DNA from 3 places in the Arthrobacter sp. NPDC093125 genome. Region 3 is predicted to be linked to each of the others. Evidence: riboswitches for the same ligand, from Rfam matches in the RefSeq annotation. Region 3 holds a riboswitch; each other region holds the start of a gene.
The links. A riboswitch is a leader RNA that binds a small molecule or an ion and turns the genes downstream of it on or off. The one in region 3 is predicted to bind S-adenosylmethionine.

Region 1 (2,256 bases), on a different contig from region 3:
GAACGCATCTGCATAAATGCACAAGCAGCGGGTTTGACTACCCGTCAGTAATGACCGGCAAGGCCCGCCATTATTACTGACAGCACCTTTTGGCTACTCCCGCTCCGTTCCGTTCAGCCCAATTCAGTCCAGCAGATGTGTGCGCAGCTGCTCGTTGAGTTGCCCGATCTCCGTCAGGAAGCCGTCGTGGCCGATAGGAGCTTCAATCACGTGCACGTCAACGTTGCCGGGCAGGGCCTCAGCGAGCGCGCGGGACTGCGACGGGAAGTAGAGCCGGTCTGAATCGACGGCGGCGACAAAGAACTCGGCAGTGGTCCGGGCGAGCGCTTCCTTCAGTGTTCCCCGTCCACGGCAGATGTCGTGGCTCATGAGGGCTTCGGTGAGGGCGATGTAGCTGTTGGCGTCGAAGCGCCGGACCAGCTTGTGCCCCTGGTGATCCAGGTAGCTCTCCACCTGGTACCGGCCGCGGGCTCCCAGGGCATCGGCCTCGAACGGGGATTCGCTGCCCTGGGCGTTCCGGCCAAAGCGGAAGTCCAGCTCGTGCGCCGAACGGTACGTGATGTGGGCGATCCGTCGGGCGAGCGCCAGGCCGGCCTCGGGCAGCGGTCCCCCGTAATAGTCGCCGCCGTTGAAGTTGGGATCCTGCCGGATGGCGAGGGTCTGCGCCTGGGCAAAGGCAATCTGTTCGGCCGTGCTGCTCGCACCCACGGAGATCACACCGCAGCGGCGCACCCTGTCCGGGTAGCTGACAGCCCACTCGAGCGCGCGGGCGCCGCCCATGGAACCGCCCAGGACGGCGAACCAGCTGCTGATGCCGAGCTGGTCCGCCAGGCGCGCTTCGGCAGCAGTGGAGTCCCGGAGGGTCACCAGCGGGAAGCGGGATCCCCACGGCTTGCCGTCGGGGGCTTCCGACGACGGCCCGGTAGATCCGTAACAACCGCCCAGGATGTTGATGGAGACGACAAAGAATTTGTTGGTGTCCGCCGGTGCGCCGGGGCCGGCCAGCTGCTCCCACCAGCCCTCTTCACCGCCTTCCTGGCCACCCCGGGTCACATGGGTGTCCCCGGTGAGGGCATGTTCCACCAGGATGGCGTTGGAGCCGTCTGCGTTCAGCGTCCCCCAGGTTTCGTAGGCAAGGGTGACGTCAGGGAGGAATCCGCCGGCCTCCAGCTGGAGGCTGCCGATGCCGGCATACCGGAGCGTGCCGTCCAGCGGCGTGCTGCTTGGAGCCGTACTGACAGTATCGTCGGAAGCGTCCGTGCGGGTGGCGGAAATCGTCATTGGGATACCTCTTCTGCGCGCTTGCCTGCCGCCAGTTGACCGCAGGCCAGGTCTTCACCCGGGGCACCCCACCGCGGAAGGAGGGTTGCCGGCCAGCAAGCCGGGGCTGTTGCTGGCACTCATGACCTTGAACCAGCTTACGAAACGGGCCACCGGCTTCGCGAAGATTATGACGCCTATGTGACTCCCTGACCCGCAGGCTAACGGGCAAGCGCAACGCAGAAAGACCACTGGAATCCGCGGTTTTCACGGGCCTCTGCAGGGGTTAGGGCACCCTTAGCTGAGAGCCGCGTCACAAGATGCCAAGATGAGGGCATGCGCATGGATCACGTCTCTTACGCCTGTGAACACGATGGCCTGGCTGCCACCACTGAACGTATCGCGTCTGCCCTCGGCGTTGAAGCCGTAAAGGGTGGAGTACACCCCCGTTTCGGAACCCGGAACATGATTATCCCGCTCGCCGGGCACAAATACCTTGAGGTCGTGGAGGTCCTGGACCACCCGGCGTCGGACAAGGCACCTTTCGGACAGGCTGTGCGGGCTCGCTCAGCTGCCGGAGGCGGCTGGATGGGCTGGTGCGTCGAAGTGGACGACCTTGCCCCGTTCGAGGAGCGTCTCGGACGCGCCGCCGTCAACGGCAACCGCAAGTTCCCGGACGGCCGCGAACTCATCTGGAAGCAGATCGGGATTCTGGGCCTCATCGCCGACCCGCAGGTTCCGTACATGCTGAAGTGGGAGGGCGACCCCTCGCTCCACCCGTCCAACGCCTATGACAGCAACGTCAAGATGTCCAGCCTCACCATCGCCGGCTCGGCCGAACGGGTCACCGAATGGCTCGGCGAGCCCGTGGAGCGGCCTCTCGAGGACGTCGCAGTGAATTGGGTCGCTCCGCACGGAACCCCTGGCATCCTGTCGGTCACGTTTGAAACCGCCGCGGGCGCCGTCACCATCTGATACCCCCAGCTATCTGAGATA
Region 2 (2,256 bases), on a different contig from region 3:
GACCAAACCATGAGCCGGTTCAAGGCCCTTGACCTTCAGATCGAAACCAAGCCGGATCTGACGCCGGTCACGGACGCCGACAAAGCAGCAGAGGAGTCGATCCGCGGCCAGCTGTCCAGGTCCCGGCCGCGCGACGCCGTGCTCGGCGAGGAGTTCGGCAGTTCGGGCCATGGCTCCCGGCGCTGGATCATCGACCCCATCGACGGGACCAAGAACTTCGTCCGCGGAGTGCCCGTCTGGGCCACCCTGATTGCCCTCGTTGATGAGGGCGAACCGGTGGTGGGTGTCGTGAGCGCGCCGGCACTTGGCAAGCGTTGGTGGGCAGCCAAGGGCGCGGGCGCGTACATGGGCCGTTCCCTGGCGGCCGCCACCCGGCTCAGGGTCTCAAACGTTTCAAAGCTCTCCGACGCATCGCTGTCCTACTCGAGCCTGGGCGGCTGGAAGGAGCGTGGAAACCTGGATGATTTCCTCGCGCTCACCGACGAGGTCTGGCGCACCCGTGCCTTCGGTGATTTCTGGTCCTATTGCATGGTGGCCGAAGGCTGCGTGGACATCGCATGCGAGCCCGAACTGAACCTGTACGACATGGCTGCGCTGGTGCCCATCGTCACCGAGGCCGGAGGCCGCTTCACCTCGCTGGAGGGAACGGACGGACCCTTTGGGGGCAACGCGCTTGCCACCAACTCGATTCTTCATTCCGAGGTCCTCAAGCGCCTCAACCCGCAGCTGGACGATCTGCTCTAGTTCGGCAATAGCCGTCTGACCGGAATATTACGACGGCGGGTGCCCCCTCAGGTGCGCACCCGCCGTCGTAAGTTCGGCAATCGGCGACAAACAAGAACTCCGTAACAAACCGCTTAACATTCGCGCCGGTCTTTTTCACCGGCCTGCAGGATGTTCTACGCTCTTTACAGGTCACGAGTGCCAGCGCAAAACCCCGGTTTGCTGGCCGGCAACCCTCCATTCGCGGTGGGGTGCCCCGGGTGACGACCAGGCCGATCCGGAACGGACACGGCAAGCGCGGATCCCCGTCACCAGGGGTCCCTTTCTCAGCGAGGTCCCATGACAATTGCAACCTTCCCTTCCACCGTCGCAGGCCTGATCGACGATCACTTCGCCGCTGCCGGACGGCCGCTGGCAGCAGTGACCGGTGCCGAGATCCAGGCCCCGCTCATACAGGGCGGCCACGTGCGCTACGCCAACCTCGACTACGGCGCCTCCGCCCCGGCGCTGTCCGTGGTCTCCGCCTACCTCAACGAGATCCTGCCGTTCTACGCCAGCGTGCACCGCGGCGCCGGATACGCCTCGCAGATCAGCACGTCCGTTTATGAAAACGCCCGGAACATCGTCCGCGAGTTCGTCGGCGGCCGCCCCGACGACTCCGTGATCTTCACGCGCAACACCACGGATTCCCTGAACCTGCTGGCCGGCTGCCTGCCCGTGGAAGACCACCACCACACCGGGGAAGTCCTGTATCTGGACATCGAACACCACGCCAACCTGCTGCCCTGGCAGGGTGTTCCGCACCGCAGCGTGGTGGCCTCAGACTCCCTGGAGGCCACAATTGAAAGCCTTCGGGCCGAACTGCAGCACGGCGACGTCAGCCTCCTCGCAGTGACCGGCGCCTCCAATGTCACCGGCGAGATCCTGCCGATCCGCCGCCTCGCGGCGCTGGCCCACGAATTCGGCGCCCGGATCGTGGTGGACGCGGCACAGCTCGCGCCGCACCGCCGCGTCGACATTGCCGCGGACGACGTCGACTACCTCGCCTTCTCCGGCCACAAGCTCTACGCGCCCTTCGGCGCCGGCGTTCTGGTCGGACGCCCTGACTGGCTCGACGCCGGAACGCCGCACCTTGCGGGCGGCGGCGCCGTCAGCGAAGCCCGGATTGATGGCGTCAGCTGGACCACCGGCCCCGCCCGCCACGAAGGCGGCTCACCCAACGTCCTGGGTGCAGCCACGCTCGCCCGCGCCACCCAGGTGATCGCTGCCCTTGACCAGGACAGCTGGCACGCCCATGAGGCCGCCATCCGTTCCTTCCTGGTGGTGGGCCTGCAGAAGATTGAAGGCGTCACGGTCCACCAGATCTTCTCCGACACCGACCCGGACGACACGATCGGGGTAGTCAACTTCTCCGTCGAGGGATACGACGCCGGACTTGTGGCCGCCTACCTCTCCGCCGAGCACGGTGTCGGGCTGCGCGACGGCCGCTTCTGCGCCCACCCGCTGCTGAAGCGCCTGGGCCTGCCCTCGGGT
Region 3 (2,256 bases):
ATGCCGTCCACGCCGCGCGCGAGCGCAATGGCGACGTCCGCATTCCCGCCCGCGAACGCCTTGCCCCGCGGCGACGCACCTGCCTGCACCAGCACGGGCTCCTCGGGCAGGGGGGCCGTGTTCAGCGGGCCGCGCACCTTGAAGAACTCGCCGCTGTGATGGATCGGGCGCACCTTGGTGTGGTCGGCGAAGACACCGGCCCGGGAATCCTCCACGACGGCGTCCGGTTCCCAGCTGCGCCACAGCTTCCGCACCACGTCCACGAACTCCTCCGCCTTCTCATAGCGGAGGTCGTGCTCGATCTGCTGGTCCACGCCGTAGTTCTGGGCGGCGAGGTCGCTGCCGGAGGTCACCACGTTCCAGCCGAGCTGGCCGTTGGAGAAGTGCTGCAGCGTGGCCAGCAGCCGGGCCGCCGTGAACGGCGGGTAAAAGGACGCGCTGACCGTGGGGACAATGCCCAGGTGATCCGTGGCGGAAAGCAGGTACGGCACCAGGGCCAGCGGATCGTGCTTAGGCGCGAAGGACGCCTGCGCGAGGGACACCTCAGCTGTTCCCCCGTAGGTGTCCGGTACGGTCAGGGAATCCTCGATGATAAACAGGTCCAGTCCGGCCCGCTCGAACTCCCGCACCGCGTGCTGGTACAGCGCCGGTTTCTTCCAGTCGTAACCGATCCCGTAGCCCGGCGTCCCCCAGCCCTGAACCCCGAACCCGTGGCCCACAAACCACCCAAAATGGAGCATGGGACGGACTGTACTGGCGTTCGACTCATTCACTGCTGCCTGGTTTCATCCGGCGTTACGGCGGTTCATCTTCCGTCATTATGCACCCGGGCAGCCCCTTTGTAACCGCGGCGCGGGACCAGGTGCGGCCGGTTCGGAGGTCCCGGCAGGCCCGTCAGTGCCGCCGCGCTGCGGCCGGAAGCGTTACGGAACATGACGACGACGGCGGTGCGCGCCGCCGTCGTCGGTGTTACGTTTTTGGGGAGTCATGAGTACCGGCGCCAAGCCCTGACTGGCCGGTCGGCAACCCTCCCTCGCGGCGGGGTGCCTCAGGTGAATACTCGGCATATCGACCACTTCGAGCTGCAAGCGTGAGAGAAGGAGATCCGTCATGACGGAAGCCCCCGCCGGCGTTACCCTGCCAACCCAGCAGGTTACATCTGAGGACAAGCTGGCCTACCGCCTGATTACCGGGCCGGACAACCGTGCCTTTTGTGAGCGCATTTCCGACGCGCTGGCCGAAGGCTACGTGCTGCACGGCAGCCCCACGGCCGCCTTCAACGGCAGGGACGTGATCGTGGCGCAGGCCGTCGTCCTCCCCGTCGCCGTCGCCACGGCAGACGCTGCGGTTGCCACGGCAGTGGACCAGCTGGACTCTGACGAGAACCTGGACGCGGAAGCATTCGAGGGGCACGCATGAGCTACGCCGGAGACCTCACCCCGGAGGAGGCCTGGGCAAAGCTGGAGGAAGGCGCCGTCCTGGTGGACGTCCGCACCGAGGGCGAATGGGCCCACATCGGCATCCCTGACACCAAGGCCACCGAGAATGACCCGCTGTTCATCCAGTGGACCTTCCCCGGCGGCATCCCTAACCCGGACTTCATCGAGCACCTCCGGCAGCAGGCGCCGGAGGACCAAGGCACGGAGCTTGTGTTCCTGTGCCGGTCCGGCCAGCGCTCCATCGCCGCCGCCATTGCCGCCACGCAGGCCGGCTTCACCTCGTACAACGTCCTCGAAGGGTTTGAGGGCGAACCCGACCGCTATGGCGAGCGCACCGTCAACGGCTGGAAGAACCGCGGCCTCCCGACCAACCTGGGAAAAAACTAAGTGACTTTCAATCAAGATGCCGCCGGCTGGAGCCCCGAGACCCAGGCCGTACGCGGCGGGCTGGACCGCACCAATTTCCAGGAGACCACGGAGCCGATTTTCCTCAACTCCGGCTTCGTTTACGAGTCGGCGGCGGCCGCTGAGCGGGCGTTCACTGGCGAGGACGAGCGCTTCGTCTACTCCCGCTACGGCAACCCGTCCGTCGCCACCTTCCAGGAACGCCTGCGCCTCCTCGAAGGGACGGAGGCCTGCTTCGCGACCGCGTCGGGCATGTCCGCCGTGTTCACCGCTTTGGGCGCGCTGCTGGGCGCCGGCGACCGCATCGTGGCCGCCCGGTCCCTGTTCGGCTCTTGCTTCGTCATCCTGAATGAAATCCTGCCCCGCTGGGGCGTGGAAACCGTGTTCGTGGACGGACCGGACCTGGAGCAGT

Region 1: linked by a shared signal. The riboswitch ahead of ACIP9X_RS10590 (homoserine O-acetyltransferase) and the one ahead of ACIP9X_RS15165 (DUF1737 domain-containing protein) in region 3 are both predicted to bind S-adenosylmethionine.
Region 2: linked by a shared signal. The riboswitch ahead of ACIP9X_RS05455 (aminotransferase class V-fold PLP-dependent enzyme) and the one ahead of ACIP9X_RS15165 (DUF1737 domain-containing protein) in region 3 are both predicted to bind S-adenosylmethionine.

The regions. Positions count from the first base shown of each region.
Region 1 covers NZ_JBIVOQ010000004.1:195,824-198,079, forward strand. The annotation lists gene ACIP9X_RS10590 (homoserine O-acetyltransferase) at 124-1,281, opposite strand; SAM riboswitch class IV at 1,294-1,408, opposite strand; gene ACIP9X_RS10595 (VOC family protein) at 1,597-2,235, shown strand.
Region 2 covers NZ_JBIVOQ010000002.1:209,529-211,784, forward strand. The annotation lists gene hisN (histidinol-phosphatase) at 1-744, shown strand, start outside; SAM riboswitch class IV at 914-1,027, shown strand; gene ACIP9X_RS05455 (aminotransferase class V-fold PLP-dependent enzyme) at 1,063-2,256, shown strand, end outside.
Region 3 covers NZ_JBIVOQ010000008.1:44,263-46,518, reverse strand. The annotation lists gene ACIP9X_RS15170 (NtaA/DmoA family FMN-dependent monooxygenase) at 1-740, opposite strand, end outside; SAM riboswitch class IV at 984-1,097, shown strand; gene ACIP9X_RS15165 (DUF1737 domain-containing protein) at 1,111-1,419, shown strand; gene ACIP9X_RS15160 (rhodanese-like domain-containing protein) at 1,416-1,826, shown strand; gene ACIP9X_RS15155 (O-succinylhomoserine sulfhydrylase) at 1,827-2,256, shown strand, end outside.